Regions from separate parts of the Paenibacillus sp. FSL M8-0142 genome, predicted to be linked through region 3. Evidence: riboswitches for the same ligand, from Rfam matches in the RefSeq annotation. Region 3 holds a riboswitch; each other region holds the start of a gene.
What was found. Region 3 has a riboswitch for cyclic di-AMP ahead of NSQ46_RS12590 (C40 family peptidase). Riboswitches for the same ligand answer to the same signal wherever they lie in the genome.
Positions count from the first base shown of each region.

Region 1: linked by a shared signal. The riboswitch ahead of NSQ46_RS03450 (histidine kinase) and the one ahead of NSQ46_RS12590 (C40 family peptidase) in region 3 are both predicted to bind cyclic di-AMP.
Region 2: linked by a shared signal. The riboswitch ahead of NSQ46_RS04710 (TrkH family potassium uptake protein) and the one ahead of NSQ46_RS12590 (C40 family peptidase) in region 3 are both predicted to bind cyclic di-AMP.

Region 1 is NZ_CP152008.1:780,611-791,337, forward strand. Features, by position in the region: gene NSQ46_RS03445 (TrkH family potassium uptake protein) at 1-1,336, opposite strand, end outside; gene NSQ46_RS03450 (histidine kinase) at 1,329-2,015, opposite strand; cyclic di-AMP (ydaO/yuaA leader) riboswitch at 2,148-2,300, opposite strand; gene NSQ46_RS03455 (sodium:proton antiporter) at 2,473-3,705, opposite strand; gene NSQ46_RS03460 (DUF421 domain-containing protein) at 3,900-4,514, shown strand; gene NSQ46_RS03465 (VOC family protein) at 4,569-5,381, opposite strand; gene NSQ46_RS03470 (MerR family transcriptional regulator) at 5,456-6,232, opposite strand; gene NSQ46_RS03475 (hypothetical protein) at 6,307-6,657, shown strand; gene NSQ46_RS03480 (nuclear transport factor 2 family protein) at 6,605-6,973, shown strand; gene NSQ46_RS03485 (glycosyl hydrolase family 18 protein) at 7,582-10,727, shown strand, end outside.
Region 2 is NZ_CP152008.1:1,030,515-1,041,241, forward strand. Features, by position in the region: gene uvrC (excinuclease ABC subunit UvrC) at 1-192, shown strand, start outside; gene NSQ46_RS04705 (type II CAAX endopeptidase family protein) at 164-1,852, opposite strand; cyclic di-AMP (ydaO/yuaA leader) riboswitch at 2,144-2,290, shown strand; gene NSQ46_RS04710 (TrkH family potassium uptake protein) at 2,354-3,694, shown strand; gene NSQ46_RS04715 (TrkA family potassium uptake protein) at 3,711-4,385, shown strand; gene NSQ46_RS04720 (LysR family transcriptional regulator) at 4,407-5,333, opposite strand; gene NSQ46_RS04725 (succinate dehydrogenase cytochrome b558 subunit) at 5,595-6,263, shown strand; gene sdhA (succinate dehydrogenase flavoprotein subunit) at 6,540-8,285, shown strand; gene sdhB (succinate dehydrogenase iron-sulfur subunit) at 8,301-9,065, shown strand; gene NSQ46_RS04740 (AAC(3) family N-acetyltransferase) at 9,184-9,984, shown strand; gene NSQ46_RS04745 (potassium channel family protein) at 10,106-10,727, shown strand, end outside.
Region 3 is NZ_CP152008.1:2,651,928-2,662,654, forward strand. Features, by position in the region: gene NSQ46_RS12575 (glycoside hydrolase 43 family protein) at 1-1,118, shown strand, start outside; gene NSQ46_RS12580 (AraC family transcriptional regulator) at 1,182-2,024, opposite strand; gene NSQ46_RS12585 (glycoside hydrolase family 28 protein) at 2,267-3,835, shown strand; cyclic di-AMP (ydaO/yuaA leader) riboswitch at 4,210-4,343, shown strand; gene NSQ46_RS12590 (C40 family peptidase) at 4,347-4,823, shown strand; gene NSQ46_RS12595 (stalk domain-containing protein) at 5,166-6,425, opposite strand; gene NSQ46_RS12600 (2Fe-2S iron-sulfur cluster-binding protein) at 6,660-7,049, shown strand; gene NSQ46_RS12605 (AraC family transcriptional regulator) at 7,269-8,135, opposite strand; gene NSQ46_RS12610 (L-fucose isomerase) at 8,337-10,130, shown strand; gene NSQ46_RS12615 (class II aldolase/adducin family protein) at 10,160-10,727, shown strand, end outside.

The DNA.
Region 1 (10,727 bases), 1.9 Mb from region 3:
TCTGAGCCAGCGCATAAGCGAGCGTTAATGGACCCAGCCGCCCGGCAAACATCGTGACAATCACAATGAATTTGCCGGCAGGAGACAGCTCACTCGTGAGTCCCATAGACAACCCGGTTGTGCTGAAGGCCGAAGTCGCTTCAAAGAGAACCTCTAGAAAATGCTCCTCCAGCATTCCCTCGGATACCGTGAGCAGGAGGGCAACGACAAGTACGGCTACCAATGAACTCATAACGACAGCTAGTGCGCGCAAGACCGTTTCAATCGCAATTTTGCGCTGGAAGGCATGGACTTGGCCGCCGCCACGGAAGGTTTGGATGGTTGCCAGTATGAGTACCACAAGCGTATTGATCTTGATGCCTCCCCCTGTTCCGCCTGAGGCTGCTCCGATAAACATCAGAATGATGATAATGAACTGGGAAGCCGCCAGCATGCTGCTGATGTCAATCGTGTTAAACCCGGAGCTTCTTGGGGTCATGCCCTGGAAGAATGCTGCGAGCACCCGCTCGCCTCCGTTCAAATGCCCGAAGGTAGCCGGATTCCAGCTTTCCAGTACGAGAATCGCTGCAAAGCCGAACACGCATAGGATGCCCGTTCCAAGAATGACAATCTTGGAGTGAAGGGACAGCTTCCTCCAAGAGCGCTTGCGGAACAGATCGACAACGACAATATACCCGAGTCCGCCAATAACAAAGAGCAAGACAATCGTTATGTTGACGACAGGATCGCCGACAAAGGAAGAGAGACTGTCCGACCAAAGGGCAAAACCGGCGTTGTTGAAGGCAGAGACGGAATGAAAAAGTCCATAATAGAGTGCTTGTCCCCAGCCGATCTCATGCCATCGAATGGCGAGGAGAATCGTTCCGAGCGTTTCAAAGGCAAATGAGATCAGCACCATATACAGGGATAGTTTGACCAGTCCCTGTGCCGATGTGGAGTGGGTCGTTTGTTGAATCATGAGACGCTGCTTTAACCCGATTCTTTTCCCTAACACGATGGCAACCATGACACCAAAGGTCATAAAGCCCAACCCGCCGGTTTGAATCAATATCATAATGATGACTTGGCCAAAGGTTGAGTAGACGCTCCCGGTATCCACGACAACTAGGCCATTCACGCAGATTGCGGAAGTGGCAGTAAATAATGCATCCAGCAGTCCTACGGATGTACCGCTGGCGGAGGACAGTGGAAGCGCGAGCAGCAAGGTACCGATCAAGATTAAGATGGTAAATACGATCAGGATGAGCTGAGGGGGGCTCATATTGCTTTTTTGTTTGTTGATGAACATTTCGATTTTGCTGGGAGCGGATCGTTGGGTTGTTGCGTTACTATCCATAATCCTTCTCATGGTCAAGGGGTGTTGATGCTTGACTTAGGAAAAACGAAGTGTCTGCGACTTTCCCCTGACTTACCTTTAAATACTTGAATTCCCGATCGGTTTTTATACGCAACAAACCGGTTTCGAAATCCGTATTCAGTTCCTTGAAGAACAGCCCCTCCGCGACAACGTCCCCTTCGTCTTCACCTTTACGGATCAGATATAGTCCATCTTTGCTGACAACCGTAACCGGAATTCCACGCTCGTGAGTCTCCACGATGTGTTGATCCATTCGCTGCACAGCCACGATGTGCAGATCCGTCTCGCCGATTCGATTAAGCAGCTCATTGACGAATGAACCCTGTGTGATTTCCTGCCACCGTGTTTGGCCGGATTGTCCGATGACCAGCTGCGTTATCTGATAATGCTTGGCGGTCTCGGCGATGATGTCCGAAGCTTTATGACGATTATCATTAGGCTTGGTGATGAACGAAGCTCCATATTCATCGCAGATGGTTTGCCAAAGGGCCATGAATTTTTCCTGCTCGAGATCGAGTTCATCCACAGCCGAGGGAATGACGCTCATCACATAGAGGGGACATTGCAGTAGTTTGGCGAGCTCGCCTCCTCTCCGAATCAGCCGTTCGCCGTTCGGCCCATAATAAACACACACCATAATTTTTTCATGATGTATCATGAATGCATCTGCTCCTTTCTGATCAAGCGGCTTGAGTCTTCTGAACCCAAGGAAAAAAAGCCCGGTAGCAGAGACAATCTGCTTCCAGGCTTTGGACTGTGTTCCGAATAAACAAGTCAAAGTTGCACGGGCGTTATCTCTCGAGACGCTGACGAGGTTAGCTGTCGGATTCGGGTCTGAGAGTCCCCGTTCTTTCCGGCTTGGAAAGAATTCACCCCTGAAGCCGTTAGCGGCTTCGCTGGTTCCCCCGCTCCCCAAGTGGTGGGGATTAAGCGATCAATAATATAAGATTATCGTAGTATATACTAAGCTAGGTAGATCTAAATGTAAACCTTGATCCCGAAGTGTCATGTGACGTTATTGAAACGATGCAGCTTAATCTATACTTAGGTATTCTACGCGAGTTCCCTCGCGAGGTTTCGGACTTTCAATAAATATTCGATCTTGCTCTAGTTAGTTATTCGGTCTCCTTGACGGGATTCGACAGCGTAAGCTTGGTAACCAACGGTTTTATCGTCAGCCCCTGTGCAAGAAGCGAGAACAGGACGACGCTGAATGTAAGGACGAGGATATCGTCGCGCCCTTCGAAGGAGGCGGGCAGGCTTAGCGCAAGTGCAATCGATAAGCTCCCTTTTAAGCCGCCCCAATTCAGCAGAGCTTTCCAGGATGACGGAAATTTCCGCAGGAAGCTCAAGCTGGTATAAACAGCGACCGTTCTTCCAATCAGCACGATAATGATGGAGGCGATAATCAGCGCCCATTTATCCGTGAAATCGATATGCTTGATTTCTAGGCCGATCATAAGGAATATCAATGAATTGGCAACCAGGGTAATGACATCCCAGAACGAATTGATATTCATCTTCGTGGTTTCGGACATCCCGATCCGGCTGCCGTAGCTGCCGAAGATCAAGCCGCTTACGACGACGGCGATAACTCCCGAGACATGAAAGTGCTCGGCAATAAAGTAGCTTCCGAAAAACAACAACATCGAAAAGGCAATCTCCAGCGGATAATCGTCATAAAAACGAATGAGCTGTGAGAACAGAAAGCCGAGGATGGCTCCAATCGCAATCCCTCCCAAGCTAAACTGAAGAAAGAGCCAGATCCCGCTGCCTATGCCTGCCCAGCCCATCTCTATATAGGAGAGCAAGTATACGGATGAAATTTGGAATAACACGACGGCGATGCCGTCATTGAAAAGCGACTCCCCTTCGATGATGGTCACCATTTTCTTGGAAACACCAAGGGATTTGAAGATGGAGATTACGCTAATCGGGTCCGTTGCGCTCATAAGCGCTGCAAAGGTAAAAGCTACAGGTAAAGGCAGTCCCATGATTCCATACATCGCCAGTGCGATAATAAGGAAAGATAGAAAGGTTCCGCCGATCGCCAGAGCAACCACCGGCTTGCTCTGCTGCCGTAAGTGGGAGAAAGGAAGCTTTAATGTGGCGTCGCCAAGCAGGATAGGCAGAAACAAGGAGATGATGATCGCCTGGAATACATTGGATTGCGTAATAAAAGTTTCGGCTTCGTCCAAAACGGGAATATGCAGCAATCCGAGCAGCAAACCTACCACAACGAGCGCAATCGAATAAGGCTGGTTTACTTTTTTGGCCAATGCGATAACCCCCATCGATATCGCAAGCAAAATTAACAATTGAACGAAGATCTCATTGAAATGATGCATAGAGCACCCCTCGCCTCAGGATAATTTTTTCAGTCATTGATTGTATCCGAAATTACGCGATTCGCAAACCAAAATAATGGGGAAGAGAGGGACTAGTTAAATATTATCCATCAAAATGAGTAAGGGCATGCATAAGATGGTTACTCGTTGACCAAAACATAAGGGAATCATTGAACGATTGAGGAGACAAGTCTATGAATGAGCTATGGAATGAGATCTGGAAATCCCTTATTTTAATTATTTTTGGAATGCTGGTGCTCCGCATATCCGGTCGAAAATCAATCTCCCAAATGACCGTACCCACAACCATTACGATGATTTCCATCGGAACGATCATCGTTCAACCGATCGCCGAAGAAAACTTAGTTCTGACCTTTGCAGCGGCTCTGGTCTTTATTCTGGTTCTCATCCTGGTCGAATTTATGCAAGTGCGTTGGAGCCGTTTTGAGAGGTGGATAAAGGGACCAGCCGTTATCGTTATAGAGAATGGGCAGCTTCAATTGCAGAATATGAAAAAGCTAAGGTTAACCGTGGATGCGCTTGAGATGAAATTGCGGCAGCAGGGGATATCCAAACGAAGTGATGTGAAAACGGCTACGATCGAGCCCAACGGACTGCTTGGTTATGAACTGCAGGATTCCGCAAAGCCGGTAACCTTATCACAGTTGGAGGATTTGCTATCTCAATACTTTACCGGAGCAGGTACAGGACATCCGGCTGTTGAGCCAAAGACTCCTGATCCGGAGGTTAATTTGTTTAGTGAAATCAAGGCAGGAAACGAGCACGTAAATAATAAGCGGCTTCAGTAAAAAAGGCATTCCCTGCTTCAGGGAGTGCCTTTTGGCTTATCAAATTGCTTGCAATTAACAGTCCTCATAACACCATATGTTAATTTGGTTACCGTACAGATCGTAGGTGTGGAACAGTACCAGCGTCTTGGGATTCCCGGCGAAATCCGTAACATGCCAGCCCTGTTCTTTCAAGCGATTATGGGTTTCGAAGAAATCGGCCTTTTTTCGGATCACCCAGTACGGCCGTGCAGCGACCGTCAGCCTGTCCTTGGTGTGATCGGGACGGGCAGTCTCAAGGTAGACCGGCGCGCCTTCGTTCGTCATGATCACGATCGCGGAAGTGCCGTCCTCGCTAATCCGTTCGACCTTGCCGCCCAGATTCGTCTCATACCACTGGATCGCATCCTCCAGATTATCGACGCCAAAGCGGGGGATAGCCTGAAATGGAAAGCGTGCCGTAGGGGCCTTGGCAACCCATTCCTCGGTCCCGGGTTCGGGCTCGATCGCTGTTAATCGGTTGCCGACCGGGTCGTAGAAGTCAAAGGTGCGGTCGAAGGCTCCTTCCGTAATTTCAGTCACTTGGATGTTCTGATTGCGAAAGTATGTATGTACCGCATCCAGGTCGGTTGCCGTAAAGCAAAAACGGACATTTCCGTTCCGGCCCCAATCCACCGCAAAATGGGGATGCCCATGCTCTACGGACTTGATATGAATACAGCCGAGTGCAGGGAATGTCAGGGTGGCCATTTTTTCGACCGGAAAATCTTCCTCGTATGTCACTTTCAAATCCAAGTGCGTGCTGTACCATGTGATGAGCTCCTTGAACCGGTCCCAAGGGGCAATAATAAATCCTCCATCAAAATCATCGAGCTTTAGCGCAGGCATTTACGAAACTCCTCCTTAGCAAGAAAGTTTTGGGAACGAACAAACCCAGTATAAACCTTCAAGTTACTTGAAGGTCAACCCATGGTTGACTGCATGACGGGAATTAATATTTCGAAGGAGTCCGAGTCCTCAAAATGCCGCTCGATCCGTTTGCCGGAAGGCTTAAAGCCGAACTTCTCCAAAAATCGGATCGTCCGCATGCAGATAAAGATATCTTCCCAAGAGCTGTCGACGGAGACGAACAAGGTAGGAGGCAAGGTTTCCAAGTATGCTTCGGGTGGAAGCGATTGTGAACGGCATTTTGCATTAGGATCCCGGCCCAGTTGGTAGCCGACTTCGATCAGAACGCTGGACTCCCGGGAATCCAGGACCCGGATCAGGCCGGTTCCTTGGGGGCGGATGCCTGCTTGACGCAGTTGCGGAAGGGCATGCTCGCAAGCCAGCGAATAGGAATGAACAGGCTTATGGACTTCATAAGGCTGCCATAGCAGGGTCAGGGGTTCGTCCCATCTAACAAGATGAAGACTGCCTGGCCCCGGTTCCATTCCGTTCAGATATTGGCTTGCAATCTGTACGGAGAGAATTCGGGCTTCCGCCTCCCGTCGCCAGCGCTCCAGCAGCCGGGAGCGTGTCTCCTCATCCGATTCAAGGAAACCTCGGATGTCGTTAAGGCTGATTCCCGCTTGACGGAGGCTGTTTACCAGCTTCGCTTCGTGGATTTGATGGTCGCCATAAGTCCGGTAGCCGTTGGCCTGGCGCTCTGCAGGCACTAATATTCCTTTGGATTCATAAAAGCGAAGAGCACTGGGGACGATGCCTGTGCGCTCCGCGAAATCGGCAATACTCATCATACGCAATCACCTGTATTCGGAGGGATTCACTTCGTCCCGTTAGGTCTGTGCCGGAGTATGGGGGACGGCAAGCTGTGAACAAGTCTCATGACGATCATGTTGACATTCTTTCTCTTGATAATGAGCTCGTATTGCTTCATATCTTAGCACAATCCGTAGAGATGCAGACCTGGGATTTCATTAGGAGGCGTAAGAATTTTTCAGAGAAAATAGGTTGTTCCATGATGAGAGCTAGCTTTATATTTATTGGAGATGGGCAGGAGAAGAAGAACATCCGCCGTTATCATCGAATGGAACGAATTGGGCCGAAGGCGAAAGCAAAAGGTTTTGGAAGAGATTTGGCGAGGAGAGAGGAGGAGGGGGAAGACACTTATGGGATACCAACAAGCGCTGGAAGCATACATATCGGCAACGAACACCCATGATTTCGATCAAGTGGTTAAACTGCTGGATGAGAATGCGGTTTACTGGTTCTCGGACCGCAGCTGCGTTACGAAGGACGAGATCCGCGCTTACTTCGAACATGCCTGGGACGTCGTTCGGGACGAGGTTTATTACGCTGACGACGTGAAGTGGATTGCCGAGAATTCCGGGACGGCGGTCTGCATCTATACCTACCGCTACGAGGGATATGCTCAAGGCAAGTTTACTACCGGCAGGGGAAGAGCGACCAATGTTTTCGTGCGGACCGGGGAAGGAGTTTGGAAGCTGAAGCATGAGCATCTTAGCCCGCTGAAGTAGAGGAATCGTCTATATAGGTGAAGGGAGCTGTCCTATAAGTAGCTTGTCTGCTTAGGACAGCTTTTTTCTGTTACCAGGACATTAATACCGAAAATAGAACGGTCTGTACATAAAGCGTTTGATTAGGAGCCTTGCTTCCTTGAGGCTGGACGCTCCTGAGATTTGAATTTATTAACAGAATATAAAATTACAAGATTTTATCCCTAATCTATGGAAATGTATCCCTTCTCAATTTCTAGGGAAGGTTCCATGATACAAATAGATTTAAAATTCAATAAACCGCTGAAAGCCGGGGAAGGAGGCTGTAGCAGGGCTCGGGGCCAAAAGGTTGAAGGTTTGGACATGGAGAAGGGAGATGAGTCTGCCGTACATATTTTTGAGATAAAAACGGTAACCGCTTTCATTTATCGCAGGATTTCGATCACCATGCGAAGCTGGACCAGTCATCAAGATGAACGCCAAGCAGAGACGTTTCATGTATGATTAACGGCTTGGGCTATGACGTCTGCAAGCCGGTTATGCGATGACATCACGGACAGAACAGACATTTATGAAAAATGCTGTATCCTTTTGCAAATCGAAATTTGAGAAATTGAGGTGAAACGGTCATGCCATTCATGATCAAAAGGTTTTCGAAATGGCTCACTGGGGTGCTTGTCCTGCTCCTAGTTCTTACTCCGCTTGCCCCTGCTGTGTCAGTATATGCTGCAGAGGGCGATCTTCCCCCTCCGGCAACGGTTCCTGCTGCGGATTTGTCAGCGGAGCCCATCACGGTAACAAATTCCACGTACGGCAAGAGTCCGACCTCCATGAACGATATAGCAGCTAACCAGGATCCGAAAGCCCCGCAAAATCTAAGATTGGTCAGCGTCTCCCATAATATGGCGATTTTTGAGTGGGATTTCAGACCTAAAGAGGACGATAACAATATTCAGGTGTGGGATGCCGATACAGGCAAATGGCTGACTTGGGGGAACTATTGGACCCGGGCCGTGACAGGCTTATCCCCGGAAACCACCTACCGCATCTATATTACATGGAATGAAGATACGAAACAGGAGCATAAGAGCAATGTGCTGGAGTTCACGACAACGAAGGATGTCACCGAGTATAAAGAAGCTCCGTTAACGCCGCCAAGCGGTCTTAAAATTACGGACGTAACAGAGGATTCCGTGACGCTGGACTGGGGCTCCAGTCCGGGTGCCGCCGCCTATGACATTTACGTCAATGGGGCATGGGCAGGTGGAACCTGGGAGAACACCGCAACCTCATCGACCTACTCCCCTCTTGAAGCAGGGCAGACATATAAATTTATGGTTGGGGCGCAGCGAACGGTGAACGGCGCGCTCGAGACGTCCGCGAACAGCAATACGGTTACGATCACATGGGGCGAGCTGGCTCAGCCTGAGGGGCTGCAAGTTGTAACGGCGACGCGGTCGACGGTATCGCTAGGCTGGGCTCCGGTTCCTGGCGCCACAACCTATCATATTTACCAGGATGGCGTAAAGATCGGCACCAGCGAGCAGAACCGGTATACGGTTGCTGGGCTCGAAGAAGGAAAGACCTATTCCTTCAAGGTGACGGGAGCAAATAGCCTGTGGACCTCTCCTGAGAGCGATGCGGTGACTGTCGTTCCTGGCAGCAATTATAACAATATTACGTATTACACGTCGTGGTCCGCGAGTACCGATTCCAATGCCCGCAACCTGCAGCCTGACGATTTGGACGTGTCCAAGCTGACGCACATCAACTATGCTTTTGCCGACATCTGCTGGAAGAAGTTCGGAAGCGGGGCGCGAGCCTGCGAAGATCCTAACATTCCCGCCCAGAACCGGTACGTGTATGACGGAGAAATCATCATCGGAGATCCGACCTTTGATTTTCAGAACTTCAAGGCATTTGAATCGATTAAAGCAGCGAATCCGCATTTGAAGCTGTTGGTGTCGGTCGGAGGCTGGACGTGGTCCGGCAATTTCTCGAACATCGCACGGACGGAGGAGACGCGCAGGGCATTCGCGAACTCGGCGGTCCATTTCCTGCGGGAATACGGCATTGACGGCCTGGACGTCGACTGGGAATATCCGGTGGAAGGCGGTTTGGAGACCAATTCCCGGGGACCTGAGGATAAGGAAAACTTCACGCTGCTCATGAAAGCAGTCCGTGAGGCGTTGGATGCAGCAGGCAGTGAAGACGGAAAGTACTATCTGCTGACGATCGCGTCGGGGCAAGGCGACAATTTCACGGTGAACGCCGATTTTGAGAATTCCGTGCAGTATCTCGATTTTATTAATATCATGACATACGACTATAGCGGAAAGACCGATACATTAGGACGCCATAATGCACCGCTCTTCTATGATAAGGCCCTGCCAACCCGGTCGGCGGCAAGAAATCATGTGCTCGGCGGGCTGATGGGGCATTTGAACGGCGGCGTGCCTCCGCATAAATTGATTGCCGGCGTTCCTTACTATGGCAAGGGCTGGGACGGATGCGGACCGAATGGGCAGTACCAGGCTTGCAAGGGGGGCTCAAGCGTCGGAACATGGGAGAGTGCCCTGTTCGACTTCAGCCATCTTGAGAACGATTATATCGGCAAGAACGGTTATAAGCGATACTGGAACGAGTATGCGAAAGTGCCTTATCTCTATAATGATCAGAACAAAGTATTCATCACGTACAATGACAAAACTACAATGATGTACACCGCATCCCTCGTCAAAACGCTTGATATCGCCGGGGTCATGAGCTGGGATATTAGCGGGGACCGGAACTATACGCTGACGAATCAGCTTGTTAAAGACCTGCCGATTAACGGCAAGTCGAATGATGCTGCACTCGGAGCACCTAGCAATCTGAAGGTGTCTGGCGTTACATCCAATTCCGTTCAGCTTGAATGGGATCCGGTTGAAGGAGCTTCCACCTATGAGGTGTATGTGAACCACGCGCTTTCCGGGTTGACTGAGGGCAAAGGCGCTTACACGATTCAGGGTCTTCAGCCGCTGAACAATTACAAGATTCATGTGCTGGCCGTAGACCGCACAGGCGATGAGATTCATCGTGTCTCGAGCGCATCAAAGCAGCTCAGTATCACAACGTCCGGCAGCAGCTCGGGCGGATCGGACAGCTCCGGCGGATCAGGCGGATCAAGCTCAGCTCCATCTCCTGTACCTCAGCCGCCTAAGGAGAAGGATCAGTTGGACGCGCAGGTAGTTCTTTCGGGAGATAAAGCCGTCATTACAATTCAGGTAGCTGCGGCTGTTCAGGCAATTAACGCTTCGGATTCCGTCATCTTCCGAATTGATGCCGGCGACAAGGCAAAGCAGGCAGAGGCAGAAATACCGCAAGAGGTCATTGCAGCCGTTGCGAAAAAAGGACCAAACGCCAGCCTGTCGATCCTTGTTAATGGAACCGAGTACAGGATTCCGGCTGCGCTTATTACGGTTGCCGGCCCGGTGAAGGTATCGGTTACAGCCTCTTCCGAGGCAGACCTCAAGGGAGCCGAAGCGCTTCTGAAAGGGAAAGAGGTGCTAAGTACACCGCTTCTGTTCAAGCTGGAGCAGCTTCATGCCGACCAAACAGCTACGGAACTTAAGCACTACGGAAAATTATACGTAAGTGAATTTATCACAGTAGATGCCAAAGCGATTAACACGAAGCGAGCAACCGGCGTCGTTTATATTCCGGGGCTGAACGAGCTGCGTTCGGTGCCGACGCTGTTTAAGGTGAACGCTGACGGTACCGTGACCGTGGAAAT
Region 2 (10,727 bases), 1.6 Mb from region 3:
GGCAAATCGATGGTTTCGTCCAAGCTGGACTCGATCCCGGGCATCGGCGAGAAGCGGCGGAAGCTGCTGCTGAAGCATTTCGGCTCGATCAAAAAAATAAAAGAGGCTTCAGTCGAAGACTTTAAGCCCCTTTCGATCGGTGAAAAATTAGCTACAGATATACTCAATGCCCTTCGTGATGAGGAGTCGTGACATACGGCTTCTCTTTTTTTGTTGGATTCAAGCGATAGATCACGTAAGCCACGATTGCCGGCAGCACCATATAGAACAGGCCGATTAGCACATTAGGGGCCCCTTGAAGCATGACCAGGCTGATTCCCATGAGAATGCTGTTGAAGACGACATGCGAGAACATGGCCGCAATATATCCGTATTTCAGGAAAATATAGCTGAACAGCAGGCCGATAATGACCAGCTCAATCGGGCGGGATACGACTGGGTAAATCGGATACAGCGTATGGCCTAGCGCCCAGATGATCGAGGTGATCAAACTCGCGACAAAGGTGCTGCGCACGATTTTCTTCACCATTCTAATGCCGAACAGCCGGTATACCGCTTCCTCCGAAATGCCTGCCAGCCAAGCCATCAGCGGAAACAGCCATGGATAGAGCATGTTGTAAGGCGACTGCGAGGCATCGGTCGTGGACCAGGTGTTCAAGGTCAGGCCGAGCGCGATGAAGATCAAGGACTGAATGCCGAGCAGAATGAGGGCCCACAAATAGCCCACCTTCATGCTTTCCAAGACATAGCGGCCGTACCCGGGCTCCTTGGCACGCGGCCACGGATTAAGCCCGTCTTCCTTTCGCCATAGACCGCTTCCGCCGACAAGCGAGAAATAGAGCAGGGCGGAGAAGACGAGGGAGTAGATGGCGTAGAAGATCATCATCCCGATGATGCCGGTCTCGGACATTCCTTGTGCCTTAAAGACCGGAACCAGGTTGTACGTATTCAGCATCTGGATGACAAACAACAGGACGGACAGCAGGATACCGCGCTTAAACGAGGTATAGGCTCTGGTCTTGACGCTGTAGACGATGGCCAGGATACCGAGCACAAGCGTAAACAAACCGTACCCGACCAGCGTCAGCAGCGTTGCATCCTGCGTCTGCTTGTTCACATAGGCAGAATGCGCTGCCGGAACCGAGAACGCGGGCTCGAAGGAACGCAGTGTCCCATGTTCAAAGGTAAACTCCAGCTGCAGCCTCGAATCCCCGATGGCGGCTTCCGTGACGGTATATCTCAGCTTAGGTTCGCCTTCCCGGGTAGAAAGCTGCAGCTGCGTCGCATCGTATCCGGCCCACTTGAGCCACGGCTCCGCGAGCGCCTGCTTCTCGGCCAGCGTCATGCCTTCCTCAACCAGAAGCAGCATTTGCTTCCGGACCTCCCCTTGATTCAGCTCGATCCTGTCGTAACTGGAGCGGGCGGAATCATAGGAGAATCCCGCGATGCCGGCATTCTGCATATGCACATCCACGTTCAGCGCATCGCCACCCGGCAAGGTGAAGCGGACGCGGTATACGTCATATGGGTATTTGGCTTCGTAATTCTTGTTATACTCCTTTAGCTTCTTTTCCTTGGCCAAATATCCGTACAGCTCGGAGTTGGACTGGTATGTAACAAGGGGGGGTTGCCCTTCGGAAGCAGGAAACCCTAAACGTTCGCGCGCGAACCGTGACGCCGCTTGCGCAGCCTCATCCTTGGAAATGATTTGCGGATAGGGCGTATCGGTCGACTCGAAGGAAGTGGATGGGAGTACCTGGAATATAAGAAACAGGATCAGACCGATGATGGCCGGTGCGATAAGCTTCTTTAGGTTAGGTGTCAGCTTCAGGGGCTCTTCGGCACGGTTCATGAAATTCCTCCTCTTAATTTTAGTGCTTTCCGATATGAATAACCGGCCCCGCAAAAAGCGGATCATAGAGTCAATATAACATACATATGAAGAACAAGCCCTGCTTATCCCAAAGGGCCAATAATGAAATAAAACGCTGAAAATGAATGAAAGGTTTCGAAAACGTTAGAGAACCATATCCTTGTACTCTTGAATATGCCCAATTCGCGCTCATTTAAAGACTTTTTGGTAAAAAAACGACGTTGGGTTCGCTTCCGGATTGCGTTATAATCACATCATGCTTCAAGGAACCGAATAAACCAGCCGAATTTCGTAATGAGAACGGGGGAACCATGTAATTGGGGTGAATTTCATGATCTCTTTCGGATCATGGATAGGGCGGCCTGTGATAATGCCCGAATCCGTCAGCTAACCTCGTAGGCTGTTGCACAGGAACCAGACCGTGAAGGGCACTGTTTTCCAGTGTCTTTTTTCTTTGATTTTTTTGGAGAAGGTGAAACTTTGAACTCAAAAATGAAGTGGCTTAAGCTGTCACCTCCGCAGATCCTTGCGCTCGGTTTTGCGGCGGCGATCCTGGTCGGTACCATTCTGCTCATGCTGCCCGTATCCAGCAGGACCGGCGAACCGATCAGCGGGATTGACGTCATGTTTACGGCGGCTTCCGCCGTCTGTCTGACCGGGCTTGTTGTCGTGGATACAGGCACAAGCTTCAGTGCTTTCGGACATACGGTGATCCTTCTGCTCATTCAACTCAGCGGGCTCGGGTTTATGACGATGGCAACCCTGTTCGCCCTGGTATTCAAGCGGAGGATATCGCTCAAGGACCGGCTTGTTCTGCAGGAAGCGATGAATCAGTCCTCCATCGAAGGGATCGTTCGTTTGATCCGGCGGGTGTTTATCTATTCCTTGACCTTCGAGGCGTGCGCTGCCGTACTGTTTACACTGCGCTGGGCATGGGATATGCCTATTGGAAAAGCCCTCTATTTTGGGGTGTTCCATTCCGTTTCGCTGTTTAACAATGCAGGCTTCGATCTGTTCGGTGATTTTCATAGTCTCACGGATTATGTCGATGATCCGTTGGTAAACATCGTATCCATGCTGTTGATCATATCCGGCGGCATCGGGTTCGTTGTATTATCCGATTTGATCGATTTCCGTCAAAAAAGGAAGCTGTCGCTTCACTCCAAGGTCGTTCTCTCGATGTCGGGGGCGTTGATCTTCATCGGGGCGATCATCATATTTATTTTTGAGTTCACCAATCCGTTAACGCTGGGCTCCTTGGACGGGGGAGGTAAAGTGCTCGCCTCGTTCTTCCAATCGGTCAGTCCGCGAACAGCGGGCGCGAATTCGATTGATATCGGCGGCCTAAGGCAAGCTACGCAATTTTTCATTATTATACTTATGTTTATCGGAGCGTCGCCGGGATCGACCGGGGGCGGAATCAAGACGACAACCTTTATGGTGATGGTAGGGGCCGTATTCGCAATGATGAGAGGGCGTGAGGACATCGTCTTATTCCGGTTTCGCCTCGCTCAGGAGCGGGTCTTAAAGGCGTTAACGATTGCGCTTCTTGCGCTGCTGCTCGTATTGACGGTATCCATGATCCTGTCCACGACAGAGGATGCGGATTTCCTGGAGATTCTATTCGAAACGACCTCGGCCTTCGGTACCGTCGGCTTGTCGATGGGATTAACGCCGGATTTGACGGTGTTCGGCAAAATATTGATCAGCTTAACGATGTTTGCCGGACGTCTAGGTCCGCTGACGCTGGCTTATGCACTCGGTCCGAAAAAGGGTAAAGAATTGTATCGTCATCCGGAAGGCAAAATGATTATTGGATAAGGAGTATAGGAGAGACATGAAACCAAAGCAATTTGCAGTGATCGGTTTGGGGCGGTTCGGCTCGAGTCTGGCACTGGAACTAATGGAACTAGGCTATGAGGTTCTCGGCATTGACCGGAACGAAGAGGTCGTCGAGGATATGAGCGAGTATCTGACCCATACGGTGGTCGCCGATGCTACGGATGAGGAGATGCTGAAATCGCTCGGCATCCGCAACTTCGACTGCGGGATCGTCGCGATCGGAGACGATATCCAGATGAGCATTCTGTCCGCCATCCTGCTCAAGGAGCTTGGCGTATCGACCGTCGTGGCCAAAGCGATTTCCGTGCTGCACGGCCGGGCGCTGCAGAAGCTGGGTGTGGACCGGGTCATCTTCCCCGAACGGGATATGGGAATCCGTGTGGCTCACCAGCTGGTTACGCCGAATCTGCTCGACTATATCGAATTATCTAAGGATTATTTGATCGTGGAAATGACGGTAACCGATTGTATGGACGGCAAGACGTTAAGCGAACTGAACACGCGCGTCCGTTACGGTGTCACGGTGGTCGCCCTCAACAAGCGATCCGGCATTATCGTCGCGCCGACGGCGATGGACGTGGTCAACGCCGGCGATGTTATGGTCGTCATCGGCTCCAACGACAATGTGGAGCGGTTTGAGACGGAAGTCGTGAATCTGCAGCAGAAATAATACAAAAAAACCTGACGATCTCTAGGTCGTCAGGTTTTTTCGCTGCTTCTCTTCCGCAAGGCTTCGGAAGAGCACCTCGGTTTCGTTAATCCAGCGGCGGGCGGCGCTGCTAAGCTCTGAAGCATCCCCGTAAATCAGGGAGGTCGTCCGCCGCGTCTCCATGAGCGCGGGGATGTGAATGTCCACAAGCCCGTTGTCGGAGAGCAGCTGCGGACGGAGGTATGATTTCGGAAGCAGGGCCGCTGCTTTGCAGGTCGGGATCAAGCGGACGATCGCTTCGAAGGAATCGATCTCCATCCGAATATCGGGCATGATGCCCCACCGGTGAAACAGGTCGTCCGTCAGCTTACGGTACCAGGTGCCGGTCGAGAAAATAATCATCGGAAGCCCCTGGAGGTGCTCGACCTCGACATCCTCCAGCTCCGCCAGCGGATGGACGGCGGGAATGACGAGCTCCAGATGATCGTCAAACAGGGGAATGCAGTTTAGTCCCGGTTGGTTGATGGAAGAGGCGACGATGCCGACATCCACCCGTTTATCCCTTACATAAGAAACGATCTCATGGGTTTTGCCGGTAATCAGCTTGATTTCCGCGGCGGGATGCCGCTCCATGAACGCGTTGACGAGCGGGGGCAGCGTCGTCTGCAGCGTCGTCAGGCTCGCGCCCAGATTAATCGAGATCTGCTCCCCTTCCCGATAGTGGGCGAGCGTCTGCATGAGCTTCAGCTGCTGCTGGCGCTGCTCCAGCGCAAAGGTATATACGATCTGCCCGATCGACGTCAGCTCAAGGCGCTTGCCGCGCCGGTTGAACAGGGGCAGGCCGAGCTCGTCTTCGAGCTTGGCGATCTTCCGCGAGAGCGCCGGCTGGGACAGGTTCAGCAGCTTGGATGCTTTATTGATGCTGGATTGCTCCACCACAACGGCAAACATGTCCAGATCTTCGAACATGATATTCCTCCATTATATATAGGATGGTGTTCCAATATCTACTTATGCGTATAGATTATAACGATTAATAATTATATTGCAATTCCCTTATAAGAAAAAAAGGAGTAACATGAAACATGACACAGGATGTTCACACGTTTGTGGAAAAAGGGAACATTTTGTCGTTGCACGCGAAAAGCACAGTGTAAGTAAGTGTAATTGTTCCGTAAATAGGTGAGTGAAATTGAAAACGCTGCACATTGGAAAGGGGAACGTCAACTGATGAAAGGGTATTATTCCAGAAAGCTGCATTCCTTACTCGGTGTCATACCGCTTGGAGCATTTCTGCTCAGCCACATGATATCCAACTTTCAGGCTTTCGAGGGGGGAAAGGAAGGCTTCAAGGGAGCCGTGAATTTACTGAACAGCTTGCCTCTTATCTTCTTCCTTGAGCTGTTCTTGATCTGGCTGCCGCTGATGTACCACGGCATTTACGGTCTGTACATTGCGTATCAGGCCAAAAACAACATCGGCAATTACAATTATGAGCGGAACATCCGTTTTACCGTTCAGCGGATTACCGGGGTTATTACGTTCGTATTTGTGATCTGGCATATGTACGACACCCGTTTTCAGATCATGATCGGCAAGATCACCCATGATGATCTGGGTGCCGTCATGCACGATATCGTGAGCAATCCTGTATTATTTGTTCTGTATATTATCGGCGTTGTATCGGCTACGTTCCACTTCGCGAACGGCCTGTGGGCATTCCTCGTCAGCTGGGGCATTACCGTCGGCCCGCGCGCGCAGCGAGTATCCACATACATTTGCATGGGCTTGTTCGTATTTATGAGCGTCCTGTTTATCCTTGCGATGACCGGATTCAGAAATTCCGAGTTCCAGGCTGCAGAAGCAGCGATCGATGTAGTTAAGACAGTCTTGGCTTAAAGTGCAAGTTCAAAAAGCCGGTTTTTCAGCACCGGAGCATATGCTTCCGAAGTGCGTTTTTTCAAAACGCTTTAGGTTAGATGAAGCTAGGGACGTCAGGAGCGGAGCGTACGTTTTGGGTACGTGAGCACTTGAAATGTTTCCGCAGGAAACATGCTTCGGAAGCTTCTACTTAGGCCCGGCTGAGTTCAAGATTCGATGCCGAGTTACATCTTGATACACTACGTGATCAAAAGACGACTTTTTGAACAACCTCTTAAAGGAGTGAACGTATAAATGGCAGCATCTAATATTATCGTAGTGGGCGGCGGCCTTGCCGGACTGATGGCAACCATCAAAGCGGCCGAAGCAGGAGCCCATGTTCATTTGTTCTCACTGGTACCTGTGAAACGTTCTCACTCCGTGTGCGCGCAAGGCGGCATTAACGGAGCGGTTAATACGAAAGGTGAAGGCGACTCCCCGTGGGAGCACTTTGACGATACGGTTTACGGCGGGGACTTCCTGGCGAACCAGCCGCCGGTTAAAGCGATGTGCGAAGCCGCTCCGGGCATTATTCACCTCATGGACCGCATGGGCGTTATGTTCAACCGTACGCCTGAAGGCCTTCTGGATTTCCGCCGCTTCGGCGGAACGAAGCATCACCGCACGGCGTTTGCCGGAGCGACCACCGGCCAGCAGCTGCTGTACGCGCTTGACGAGCAGGTGCGCCGCTGGGAAACTGCAGGTCTCGTGACCAAATACGAGAACTGGGAGTTCCTGAACGCGGTTATTGATGACGAGGGCGTATGCCGCGGCATTGCCGCCCAGGACCTTCGCTCCATGGAGATCCGGGCGTTCAAGGCAGATGCCGTCATTCTGGCCAGCGGTGGCCCCGGCATCATTTTCGGTAAAACGACGAACTCGGTTATCAACACCGGTACGGCAGCAAGCGCGGTATACCAGCAGGGCGTATACTACGCTAACGGCGAATTCATCCAGATTCACCCGACCGCCATTCCAGGCGACGACAAGCTGCGCCTGATGTCGGAATCGGCCCGCGGTGAAGGCGGCCGGATCTGGACTTATAAAGACGGAAAGCCTTGGTACTTCCTCGAAGAGAAATATCCTGCATACGGCAACCTCGTTCCGCGGGATATCGCGACTCGCGAAATTTTCTCCGTATGCGTGGACATGGGCCTTGGCATTAACGGCGAGAACATGGTATACCTGGATCTCTCCCATAAGGATCCGAAGGAGCTGGACGTGAAGCTCGGGGGCATCATCGAGATCTATGAGAAGTTTATGGGTGACGACCCTCGCAAAATTCCAATGAAAATCTTCCCTGCAGTCCATTATTCCATGGGCGGCATGTGGGTCGATTACAACCAGATGACGAATATTCCTGGCCTGTTCGCAGCCGGGGAATGCGAATATCAATATCACGGAGCCAACCGCTTGGGCGCGAACTCGCTCGTATCGGCCATTTACGGCGGCATGGTCGCAGGTCCGAAGGCGATCGAGTATGTTAAAGGCTTGAAGAAATCGTCCGAGGATATCTCCTCCAGCGTCTTCGACCGGTACACGAAAGAGCAGACCACGAAGTACGAAGGGCTTCTGAAGATGGAAGGCACGGAAAATGCTTACGTGATTCATAAAGAGCTTGGCGAATGGATGACCAACAACATGACCGTTGTCCGCTACAACGACAAGCTCCAGGAGACGATCAACAAGATCAAGGAATTGAAGCAGCGCTACCGCAACATCAACATGACCGATACGTCCCGCTGGAACAACCAAGGCGTGGCATTCACGCGTCAGCTGTGGAACATGCTGGAGCTTGCGGAAGCAATGACGCTTGGAGCCCTGCTCCGGAATGAAAGCCGCGGAGCTCACTATAAGCCGGAATTCCCTGATCGCGATGACGAGAATTTCCTGAAAACAACGAAAGCGAAATGGACGCCAGAAGGACCGCAAATCTCGTACGAAGAAGTGGATGTTTCCTTAATCCCGCCGCGTATTCGCGACTATTCGAAAGAAAAGTAAGAAGGGGGATTTACCATGGCTCAAACGGCAGCCGCCTCAAAGACAGTAAAATTTATCATCACTCGTCAGGACAACCCGGAATCCAAAGCGTATACAGAGGAATTTGAGGTTCCGTACCGTCCCGGCATGAACGTAATCAGTGCGCTGATGGAAATTCAGCGCAATCCGAAGAATGCGCAAGGCCAAACGACTTCCCCGGTATGCTGGGATTCCAACTGCCTGGAGGAAGTATGCGGTGCCTGTTCAATGGTCATCAACGGCAAGCCGCGCCAAGCCTGTGCGGCGCTGATCGACAAGCTGGAGCAGCCGATCCGCATCCAGCCGATGAAGACTTTCCCGGTCGTGCGCGACTTGGTCATCGACCGGAGCCGGATGTTCTCCGCCCTGAAGCGAGTTAAAGCCTGGATTCCGATCGACGGCACGTATGATCTCGGTCCCGGACCCCGCATGGCGGAGAAGAAGCGCCAATGGGCTTACGAGCTGTCCAAATGCATGACGTGCGGCGTATGTCTCGAGGCTTGCCCGAATGTCAACGAGAAGACCGACTTTATCGGTCCAGCGGCCATTTCTCAGGTCCGCTTGTTCAACGCCCATCCAACGGGCGAGCTGAACAAGGAGGAACGCCTGGAGGCGCTGATGCAGGACGGCGGCATTGAAGGCTGCGGCAACTCGCAGAACTGCGTACGCTCCTGCCCGAAAGGCATTCCGCTAACGACATCGATCGCGGAGATGAATAAAGAAACAACGAAGCATCTGTTCAAGCGCTGGCTCAGCGTCTAGAACCGAAAAGCTTACGAAATGGCAACAACAGCGCCTGACCGCTTGTATCATTCGCGGTCGGGCGCTGTTTTGTTGTACGATAATAGCAGAACTTTTTATCTAAAGGTGGTACGCACTCATGATTACAGAAAGACCGATTACGATTCAGGATTTGAGCCGGGACCTCGCCGCTTTAGGCGTTAAGGAAGGGATGACGGTGCTTCTCCATTCTTCGCTTAAGAGCATCGGCGGATGGATCGTCGGCGGGGCTGAAGCCGTCATTCTCGCGCTAACGGAGGTGCTGGGTAAGAAAGGAACGCTGGTGATGCCCACACAGTCCCCGAACTTGACGAACCCGGAGACCTGGGGAAATCCGCCCGCCGATCCGAAATGGTGGCAGCTGATCCGGGACAGTATGCCTCCCTTTGATCCCGATGCTACGGTAACCTCGGGAATGGGGGTTATTCCGGAAACGTTCCGTAAGCAGAAGGGGGTCATCCGGAGCCTTCATCCGCATGTCTCCTTCGCGGCTCGAGGCCGTGCAGCGAAGGGGCTGATGGACCCGCATCCGCTGACAGACGGCCTCGGGGAATCCTCGCCTCTGGCCCGGCTGTACGATGCAGACGCCTTCGTGCTGATGCTCGGGACCGGCTATGGCAGCAATACCTCCTTCCATCTGGCCGAGTATCGCGCGGCGTGGAGGGGCAAAGAGCATATTACGTCCCAAGCGCCGGTATCGAGAGCTGGAGGCAAGACGGAATGGGTGTCCTTTTCGGATATCAATTATCATGCCGACGATTTTGAAGCGTTGGGGGCTGCATTCGAGCAGGAGTGCAAGGAAGCCTGCAGTTACGGTAACGTAGGCGCAGCCTCTTGCGTCCTGGTCAAACAGCGTAGAATGGTGGATTTTGCCGTAGAGTGGCTTGCCCGTAACCGGTAAAAGTCGGATTGCCAAGGAACGCCAGTTGCATGAGCTCCTCTCCAAGGGTAATAAATGATTAGGTGTAATGCGGCCGGAGTACGAACGATCGATATGGGGCCGTAGGAAGGAGGGGACGCTCATGAGCTGGTGGATGTGGCTGCTCAATTTGGCGGGGTTGATAGCCTTGATTTATGCGTTCTACATGATGGACAAGAAATGGTCAAGCCGGCCGCTGCTGCTCGCGCCTTTGCTGATTTATGTGCTGGTGTCGGTGGAGGATTTGCTTGGTTGGATCGATCTGATGGAAATTGTACCAGGCAAGGGAGGGATGCGTGCTCTCATTGTGATCTTCTCCTTGTGCTCGGTTGTCTTCTATGTGCTGTACATCTTCGATAAAATCGCGGATTCCGTGAACCGGCATGTCGATATGAAGACAACCCTCATCCGAATCAGCATGGCCGCTGCCATGTGTATTTTATTTTTCACGCTGGTCTATATGTCAATCTACAAGCTGTTTGGCGGTGTATCCTTTGAAGGGGATAATCTAGGGCAGGACCCGCTGTCGCAGTTCATTACGTTTCTATATTTCAGCATGGCCACGTTTGTGACGGTCGGGTATGGGGATGTAAGTCCGGTTGACAACACTTCAAGACTGGTCGTCATCTTGGAGATCGCCTTTAGCTTTATCACCGTTGCTTATGCGCTGTCCATGCTTGGAACCCTGCGGCAAATATTCAAGCCGGGTAGTGATCGGCCTGAAA
Region 3 (10,727 bases):
TTCACGCGTTCGCCAAAAGCAGATGCGGCATCAAGCACCTATTAAGAATGTGCCGGATGTCCCCGGACGGAATGCGTCTCTTGGATGAAGGTCAGATCGTTTTCGACGGTACCGAGCGCCATCCAACGATGGAAGGTCCGAAGATGTATAAACGGAATGGCTATTATTATATATTTGCTCCCGCCGGGGGTGTATCTACGGGCTGGCAGACCGTGCTTCGATCGACTGCGGTCTTTGGCCCCTACGAGGATAAAATCGTACTGCATCAAGGCGATAGCCCGATTAACGGCCCGCATCAGGGCGGCTGGGTAGAGCTCGCTTCGGGCGAATGCTGGTTCATGCATTTTCAAGACAAAGGGGCATACGGGCGAATCACTCATCTGCAGCCGATGCGCTGGGTCGATGATTGGCCGCAGATCGGTATCGATGCGAATGGGGACGGGATCGGCGAACCGGTTCTTCGTTATCCGAAGTCAAACGTCGGCGGGGAGCATGCGATTCAGGCGCCGGATGACTCGGACGATTTCGAAGGAGCTGAGCTTGGCCTCCAGTGGCAATGGCAGGCCAATCCCAATCCGGCCTGGTACGCATTCGAGAGGGAGAGCCATTTGCGATTATTTGCCTTCCCGGTGCCGGATAACCAGTCCACCCGCACGATCTACGCTGCCCCTCACTTGCTGATGCAGAAATTCCCGGCAGAAGTATTTCAAGCTGAAGCGAGGGTGGACGGAACGGCACTCAAGCCCGGTGAATATGCGGGCCTGATCATATTCGGGCGAACCTTTGCTTATGTAGCCGTTCGGATGAAGGAGGACGGATCCGGCATGGAACTCCTCCGTGCCGAAGGAAACGACCAGGCGGAACATATTGTGTGGTCCGGTGGATTGAGCGAAGGGAAAGTAACGCTACGGGTGACGGTTCTTCCTGGAGCTATATGCCGCTTCGAGTACGCCGGCGCTGACGGTCCTTTCGTGCCGTGCGGAGATAAGGAGTTCGAAGCGGAAAAGGGGCACTGGGTCGGAGCTAAGGTAGGATTGTTTGCGGCGAGCCGAGAGGATCACTTAGACAGAGGGTATGCGGATATCGACTGGTTCCGGGTTGGAAGAGGAGAGAAATAGAAGCTGGAAGGGCTGCTCCTAGACGGGGAACCCGGCATTGGATCAGCCCGAACGGCCCTGAGGCTATCCATGGCGCTTACGGTATTGAAGGGGCGTCGTGCCTGCGATTTTTTTAAAGGTTTTATTAAAGTGGGCAATATGCTCAAATCCGGTTTGCTCGGAGATGAATTGTACGGAATCCCGGCTGCTCACAAGCATCTTCTGGGCTTCACGAATCCGTACCACCTGCAGGTACTCGCGAAAGTGAAAGCCTGTCAGCTTGGTGAACACTCTGCTGAGATAGGAAGGGCTGATGTAAAACTGCTTGGCGATCTGATCGAGCGTAAGCCTTTCATGATAGTTGGATTTGATATACTGGGCAATCTCCGAAATTTTCTGGTGCATCGGATGCTCATATTCTGGGGGCAGCGATTGGAGCGAGGTCTCGATCCGGTGCAGGCGGATGAGCAGCTCGTTCATCCACGCGCGAACCAACGAGCCGTAATGTGCCTGCCCGGATTGACATTCTGCGAGCATCGAGAGGAGCAGCCGTTCGATGTCGGGCTGATGCTTCAACGGAATGCGAACCAGCCTGGATGTCCCGTGATCGAGCAGCTTGGCGACGCCGGCATCGCCCTCTTCGATGAAGCTTCGGGAGAAGCCGATCAGCACCCGCTCGAAGATCAGCTTATCGGAGCTTGCGGTCGAATGCAGATCATGCGGGTTCACGATCATCATATCCCCTTTTTTGACGGTAAACACATTATCGTCCATGAAGTAGACCCGCTCTCCATTAAGCAGATAATACAGCTCGAAGTAGGGATGCTCATGCGGACGGGGCATGCTGCTGGAACCGTTTCGTGACATGTATTGAATGGAGAAATCATGATCTCCGATATGGTACTTAGGCTGCAGCCGGTCATTCATTCTCTTTAACTCCTTTGCACACGAGGATCCCGATCCTATTGTCATTCGTGAAGCCTCTGATGCCTGAACAGGTCGCAGACAACGGATACGGCCAGTTGGGTTCGTAGAAAATTATATAACATGGCTGCAGCCGATCTTCAAGGGCTTTGGCTGCAATCGGCAGCATTTTTTATAAGCGCTTACATCTTCATGCGGTATCAATCGAATAAGCAAACTTGAAACTTACTAAAGCGGAGGTAAGCATGAAACAAACAGAAGAAGCAATATGTCCCGACTTGCCTGTAATCCCGGAATACACAGTAATGATCACTGACTATGGCGCAGTAGGAGACGGCGTTTACGACAATACCCTGGCATTTCATCAAGCAATCGAAGCTTGCGCAAAGGCAGGAGGGGGGAAGGTGGTCATCCCTCCGGGGATCTGGCACACCGGTCCGTTAACCCTGCAGAGCCGGATTGAGCTTCACGCTTCTGCCGGCGCGCTTGTCATGTTCAGCAAGCAATTCGAAGCTTATCCGATCCGGATGTCTGCTTATGAGGGCCGGCAGATGTTCCGCTGCCAGTCTCCGCTCGATGGAGAAGGATTGGAGGATATCGCAATCACTGGCAGCGGCATCTTTGACGGAGGCGGCGAAGCCTGGAGGCCCGTTAAGCAAGGGAAGCTGACGGAAAGCCAGTGGGATCGTTTAATTCATACCGGCGGTGTCGTGGATGACGGGGGACTGTGGTGGCCAACGCCGGCTGCCCGGGACGGGATGGAGAACCTGGCCCGGATCGAACAAACAGGCAGCCGGAATCCCCAGGATTATGAGCCTGTCAGAGACTATCTGAGACCCAATCTGCTCAGCTTGAGAAACTGCAAGCGGATTCTGCTCAACGGCCCTACCTTTCAAAACTCCGCAGCCTGGTGCCTGCATCCTTGGGCATCGGAGCAAATTACCATTCAGAACATTACCGTCCGCAATCCATGGTATGCCCAGAACGGGGACGGACTGGACATCGATTCGTGCAAATACGTGACCGTGGAAAACAGCTCGTTTGATGTAGGAGATGACGCGATCTGTCTGAAGTCCGGAAAAAATGAAGCCGGGCGCCTGCTGGGAAAGCCGAGTGAGCGCATCAGCATCCGGAACTGCACCGTTTATCACGGCCACGGCGGGATCGTTGTCGGCAGTGAAATGTCCGGGGGCATCAAGGATGTGCACGTATCCGATTGCACCTTCATCGGCACCGATATCGGCATCCGGTTTAAAAGCTGCCGCGGACGCGGCGGCGTGGTCGAAAATATCTTCATCGAACGGATCCGGATGCGGGAGATCGACGGGGATGCCATCTCCTTCAATTTATATTACGAAGGGAAAGCCGGCTCCGGCGAATACCAAGCGGAAGCGATGCTCCCCGTTACCGAGGAAACCCCCGTGTTCCGCAATATTGTTATTCAGGATATCGTCTGCAGCGGCGCGCATACTGCGCTCCTCATCAACGGCCTGCCGGAGATGCCGGTGGAGAACGTGACGGTGATGCGGTCGGCCATCACAAGTCGGGAAGGCATTGTATGCCGCAATGGAAAGAACCTGACGATTCAGGACATGGTCCTTCGCAATCAGGAAAATCCGCTGCTTCTTTTTCACCAGAGCCGAAATGTACAGGTGGTGAACGTCAAGGGGGAAAGCGACTCGCTGGATGACCGCTTGCTTGTGGTTACCGGGGAACGGTCCGGGCAAATCGAATGCTCGGGGCTGCATGCCGATAGGGCAGGACAGATTATGATTTCTTCTGAAGTGGAACCGGAGGAGGTCGTGATCAAGTAGCTTTGCTGTTGGATGCATTAAGGTTTAGAAGAGAGGTGATCGAATTATAACCGTTGCAATCTCAATATGATAAGGAGGTACGCCATTGAAAGCTGCAAAATGGCTGAAGCAAATGCTTGTTCTATCGATGAATTTGCTAGAACAAGAAGCCGGCCCCCCTAGGTGTCGGCTTCTTGCATGGAGGATTTTTCGCCGCACTTAGAAAACGGAAACAATTTTAACATAAATGTCATGACTATGTGACCTTTCATATAGTAAAAACACTGTTAAAACTCTTTCGATTCGACGGCGATATCTAAAAAACGATAGATTTATCGGATATTATTGACAGTTTGCTAGCTTGTATACTATATTAAGAAAGGGTTACAAAATGTTAATGAATTTTGCCGAATTTCGCTAGAGAAAACGGGGGAACCGTCCTGGGTGAATTATTCTTGTAGTAGAGGGAATATAGGTGACCTTCAGCCGAACCCTTAGCTAACTCCGTAGGCATCGAAGGAGAGAATATATTTTGAAGAAATTGGTCATTTCTTTGCTAGGATCCGCAATCATTTTTTCTTCCGGTGCCGTGACAGCGTTTGCCGATCAGCAGCCTAACTTTCAGCAGCAAGTGAAGCAGTTAGTAGGAACACCGTACAAGTGGGGCGGAACAACCACAAGCGGATTTGATTGCTCCGGATTTATTCTGTATATGTTCCGTAACTTTGATCTTGACCTTCCGCGCACTTCCCAAGGACAAGCCCAAGTAGGCGTGCATGTAGACCAGGAAGAGCTGCGTGTCGGTGATCTGGTATTCTTCAACACGAACGGCAAGGGAATTTCACATGCTGGCGTTTATATTGGAGACGGGCAATTCGCACATGCTTCAAGCAGCAAGGGTGTTCGAATCAGCAAGCTTAGCGACTCTTACTATAAGCCACGTTATGTTACCGCACGCCGGGTGTTAAGCCAAGAGGAATATGCGAAGCTGGTAGGAAGTGTTAGCTAGATCAGCTCATCTTTGATCTTGATCCAGCTCTCTGCACAATGATCGTCTTGTAAGTCCTGGTAAGGAATTCTATGATCGATTTTCAGTGATTGCACCGAATACATACATAAGTCTTGATGATGACCTCTGTATACGACAGAGGTCATCTTTTTTTTGTGCCGGTCATGTGGAAGATTGGCATCGGCTAATTCATAGCCTGTGTCGTTTCAATGGCTGTCAGAGATGCTCGGTTATCACGGAAGCATTGAACAAGCGAACAGGCTGCAGGTCCATAACGACCGGCAGCCTGTGTAGTGATGATCGGAAGGATGGACTCATCCACGCTTCAACCTTTATTACGGATCACTCTTTGATCACCGCTTCGTTCATGGCGCCTTCGATATCATCACCGTAGACTCTGAATATACCGAGCCGCCACAATGCCGCACCTTTCAGCTGATAGCGCTTGGCCAGACCAAGCTTGTCGTCGATGGAGTTCTCCGTTTCGCTGCCCAGGCTAATTCCAAGCAGAAGCTTGTCCTTAGGGGCTCCGGCATCAAGTGCAAGCTGAATAGCCTGCTGCACTTGCGTGTTCGGTTCCGGCTTCCGGTCTTTGGTGCCAACCGGGTGATACTGGTATGCCATGATAATTAGATCGTCGGCAATCGATGCAAGCGTTTTGTAATCATAGCCTTTATAGGCGCTGTTTAACGGAGGTACGGCCAAGGACAGGGCAGTCCCTTTCGGCAAGGCAGCTCTAAGGTCCTTCACGTATTGGTTCAGCAGCTTCTGCTGGGAGGCGGCATCCAGCTTGAAGCCCAATCCTTCGAAATCCAGCACGACCCCGCCGAACCCATTGTCCGTAACGGCGGCGGTAATCCCGTCGATCGATTTCATCCGCAGTGAGGCGTCGCTCATCATTTTTGTCAGTTCGCCGTTACCGTCCAGTGCATATACCATCAAATAGGGCTTAATGCCCTGTCCTTCCGCATCGGCCACAAGTGTCTGGGGCGTAATGTCTCCGGCGGCTTCCGGCATGCGGTATTCAACCCCTTGAAGGGTGAATTCGCCGTTACGGTCAATTCGGCTCCAGCCAAAGGCGACGGAATTCATCCATTGAATAATATCCCGCTCCTTGAAGGATTCAATGGCATAGAAGGCCCGCAGATGCATTTTGCTTTTTGGTGATTTGAGCGATACGGTGCGCGTTGCCTGATTCCACCTTACGGAAGCCCCGAATTGGCTGCTGAACGAGCTGAGCGGAATCAGCACGCGTCCTTCGCGCATGATCGGCGCTGCGGGCAGCTTGACGTTCTTCTTATTCACCACGGCGGTGGTGCTGCCGACTCTGAGCTGAACCTCGGTTGTGTTATCGTTGCCGGTCTTTACCGCCTGCACGGTTTGGGTCTTGCTGTTCCATTTGATGTCGATGCCCAGTGCCTCGCCCACAGCCCGGAAAGGCACGTAGGTTACGCCTTTCTCAATTCGCGGAGCCGCATCGAACGCAAGCGGAACATCATCCAACAGAACGGAAATGGTTGGTGCCGCATGGGCTGGATGATGATCAGCCGCGGTTCCGAGCAGCGACAAAGAGAGCAGGGAGGCGGCGGCCAGCTTTCCCAATCGTTTTGAGTATCCGATAATAATCTCCCCCACATTCTATGAAAGATAAATGAATCTATGAAACGGTTTACAGCAATGATAGTATAGCAAAATATTGGTAGAATACAAAATAAATAAATAGAGCGGTTTTCAAATGATGTCTGCGTATAGACGGTGTGAGAATAGCCCGGCTTTCGAGTATAATGGTAAGCGTAAATGGAGTGAATAGTTCCAGGCATTTTAGGAGGATATATCGTGTTTAAATTCTGGAGGAGTAAAAAGAATAGCCATTCGGCCGGTCATCCGTCTGCATCCGGTGGACAGGAGCTGGAGGAGGCTGTTCCCGACAAGCTCATCGAGCTTTCCGGTCGGGAGGTTCACAAGAGCGTTGCTCCCGTGCTTGGGATGACGGTGCTGGATCTGGCCGAGCGGAACGATGTGGATTGGAACTCTTTTTGCAAAAGAGGCACGTGCGCACGCTGCCGATGCCATGTAAGCGTTGGTGTCCAGCATTTGTCGTCACCGAATCAGGCGGAGGAACAGAGGCTGGACCCCGAAGAGCTCGAGGAAGGGTACCGGCTTGGCTGCCAAAGCCGGATCGAATCGGTCGGCCCGATCAAGATTAAGCATGCCCCTTATTTTTAGTAGAATATTTGTACCTTTTGGGTTCAAAAGTGACCGTCCCTCGTCTAATAAATTTTAATGATTGCTCGAGACTCGCTTACAAGGACCATTCGTGCCTCGGCACGAGTCCGTTGTCGGCGGGGGAAGCCGGCAATCCTCGTCACGGGATTGCGCTTGGCGGCCGCATTCGCCGCATAAACGTCAAGCAGGCAGCCGCATCTTAGCGGCTGCCTGCCGGCGTTATTCCGTCAACTGGGCTTGCCGCCGCTGACTTTCCCGATAGGAGGATGGCGTCTGCCCGGTTATTTTTTTGAACAGCATGGAGAAATACTTATCATTCCCATATCCGACCTGCGACGCAATCTCGTGCACGGGGGCATCGGAATCCGACAGCAGACGCTTCGCTTCTTCAATCCGCTTGGAGATTAAGTAGTTGAAGGGCGAATCGCCGAGCTCCTTTTTGAATAGATGGGATAAATAGTGCTGACTGACATACAGCGTGTCGGCGATGTCCTTCAGACTGATGCTCTGGGTGTAGTTGGCATCAATGAATTGCTTGGTTCTCAGCGCAATTTCATGCTTTCCTTTCAACGCCTGGAATTGGTGCTTTACGTCGATAATCCGGTAAATGACCGTAATCAGCGACATAAGCAAATTCGTGCTCAGCGTTTCATAGCCAAGAATTTGAGAATCGCATTCTCGAATGATGTCCGAAAGATAGCTCTCTACCTTGTATGCGTACTTCTCGCATGAAATAACCGGCTCCACGTACGGAGGCAGCAGCATTCCCTGAGGAACGCCCTCGATATGCAGGGAATCGACTCCGCAATAGATGACTTTAAAGGGACTGCTTCCTGCCGACTTCTCCTCATGCGGCACACCCGGATTGTAGATGGCCACATCTCCTTTCCGGAGTTCGTACACCTTGCCCGCGATCCTGAATTCGCCGCGGCCTTCCACGACATACAAAATTTCGCAAAAATCATGGATCTGCGGCGGACCGTAAAAGAAGTCTTCATCCACGACCTGTCCGGCAAAGAGCAGCTGTGGATTTTTCTTGAATCGGAATTGATCGCTTCTGCTGTGTGATATTTCAATCTTCGGCACGTCGTTGTCCCTCCCCAAAGCGAAACTTCCTGTCATTATTATACTGCATAATTGCGTTATCTCGAAATCGTTTTCAGTTCAAGGCCGGCGGTTCACTGTTTTGCTGAATATCCATGGCAACAAAGCAATATAGTGGGTTATCCCGCATATCGAATCTATTTACAATGTGGATATAATCAATGATTTGGGAGGCGTGGCATTATGACGATTGAAAACGATTACAGATGGAGAGACGGATTTCCGAAGATCGGAATCCGGCCGACGATCGACGGGCGGCGAAGAGGCGTGCGGGAATCCCTCGAGGAGCAGACGATGAACCTGGCCAAGGCGGTTGCGGCGCTGCTGTCGGAGCAGCTCCATTATCCGAACGGCGAGCCGGTGGAATGCGTCATTGCCGATACCTGTATCGGCGGAGTGGCCGAGGCGGCGGCAGCCGAGAAAAAATTCAAGCATGCCGATGTCGGTCTTACGATCACGGTGACGCCTTGCTGGTGCTACGGAACGGAAACGATGGATACGGATCCTTCCAGACCGAAGGCGGTCTGGGGCTTTAACGGCACGGGCCGTCCAGGTGCGGTCTATCTGGCAGCGGTGCTGTCCGCTCATGCTCAAAAAGGATTGCCTGCATTCGGTATTTACGGCGAGGATGTGCAGGATGAAGGAGACGCCCGGATTCCGGATGACGTGCAGGAGAAGCTGCTGCGTTTTGCACGTAGCGGGCTGGCTGCTGCCATCATGCGCGGCCAAGCGTATCTGTCCATGGGCTCAGTGTCGATGGGGATCGCCGGCTCGATTGTGGACGACAGCTTCTTCCAGGAATACCTCGGCATGCGGAATGAGTATGTCGATATGAGTGAATTTACCCGCCGGTTGGAAGAGGAAATCTACGACCCTGAGGAGTACAAGCTGGCGCTTGCGTGGGTGAAGGAGAATTGCGTCGAAGGACCGGACAACAACCCGCAGAAGCTTCAGACGTCCCGTGAACGCAAGGACTACGAGTGGGAAACGGTCGTAAAAATGACGCTGATTACGCGCGATCTAATGATCGGTAATCCACGCCTTGCGGAGCTGGGCTTCGAGGAGGAAGCACAAGGACATCATGCGATCGCATCAGGCTTCCAGGGGCAGCGTCAATGGACCGATCACTTCCCGAACGGGGACTTCCTTGAAACCATTCTGAACTCCTCCTTCGACTGGAACGGCAAGCGTTCGCCGTATATTGTGGCGACGGAAAATGACAGCTTGAACGGGGTCGGCATGCTGTTCGGTTATCTGCTTACCAATACGGCTCAGATTTTCGCGGACGTACGGACATACTGGAGCCCGGCTTCGGTTGAACGGGTGACCGGCTACAAGCTTGAAGGGAAAGCAGCGGGCGGCATTCTGCATTTGATCAACTCTGGCTCCGCGGCGCTTGACGGCACAGGTGAACAGCAGCGGGACGGAAAGCCGGTCATGAAGCCGTTCTGGGAGATTACCGACGAAGAAGTGGAACGGACCCTGAAGGCAACGCAGTTCAGACCTGCTTCCCTTGAGTATTTCCGCGGCGGCGGCTTCTCCACGGACTATCTGACACGCGGCGGAATGCCGATGACGATGTTCCGTCTGAATTTGGTCAAGGGCATAGGGCCGGTGCTGCAGATCGCGGAGGGATATTCGGTGGACTTGCCGGCCGAGGTTCATGATACGCTCGATAAGCGTACGGATCCGACATGGCCGACCACCTGGTTTGTTCCGAATATTACGGGCGAAGGCGCGTTCACAAGCGTGTACGAAGTCATGAATCAGTGGGGAGCCAATCACGGGGTGATCAGCTACGGCCATATCGGAGCCGACCTGATCACGCTGGCTTCGGTGCTCCGCATACCGGTCAACATGCATAATGTACCGGCTGAGCAGGTATTCCGCCCGCGTGCTTGGGGCTTATTCGGCACAGCCGATCCGGAAAGCGCCGACTTCCGCGCTTGTCAGAACTTCGGTCCGCTGTATAAGTAAAAAGCATTCCAGGGAGAGGAGACGAGACCATGCAAAATATGGAGACACGGCAGCAGCTGTGTAAATATGCGAAAAAAATCGTGGACAACGGCCTAGTCGTCGGACCCGGCGGGAATATCAGCGCTAAGTCGGGGGAGATGATGTACCTGTCCCCGAGCGGCTTCGCGCTGGAGGAAATCGAGCCGGAGCAATGGATCGAGATTCATATACCGACAGGTGAGATCACGGATATCGGGTTGAGACCGTCCTCCGAGGTGCTAATGCACTTGTATGGCTACCGCAGCAACCCGGATATCGGAGCGATGGTGCATACCCATCCGTCCCACTGCATCGCCTTTACGTTAATCGAGAAGGAGCTGCCGGTCATGTTTCCGGATCAGGCCGCTCTCGTGGGCCGGACCGCTTATGTGCCCTATATTATTCCGACAACGGATTTACTCGCCGAAGCGGTTGCGGCCAAGGTGACGGAGGCCAGCTCGATCCTGCTCGGCAACCATGGCCTAGTAACTACAGGGAGAAATTTGCGCGAGGCTTACTACCGGACACAGGTGGTCGAGGAAAGCGCCAAAATTTACTTGAGCGCCAAGGCTGCCGGTC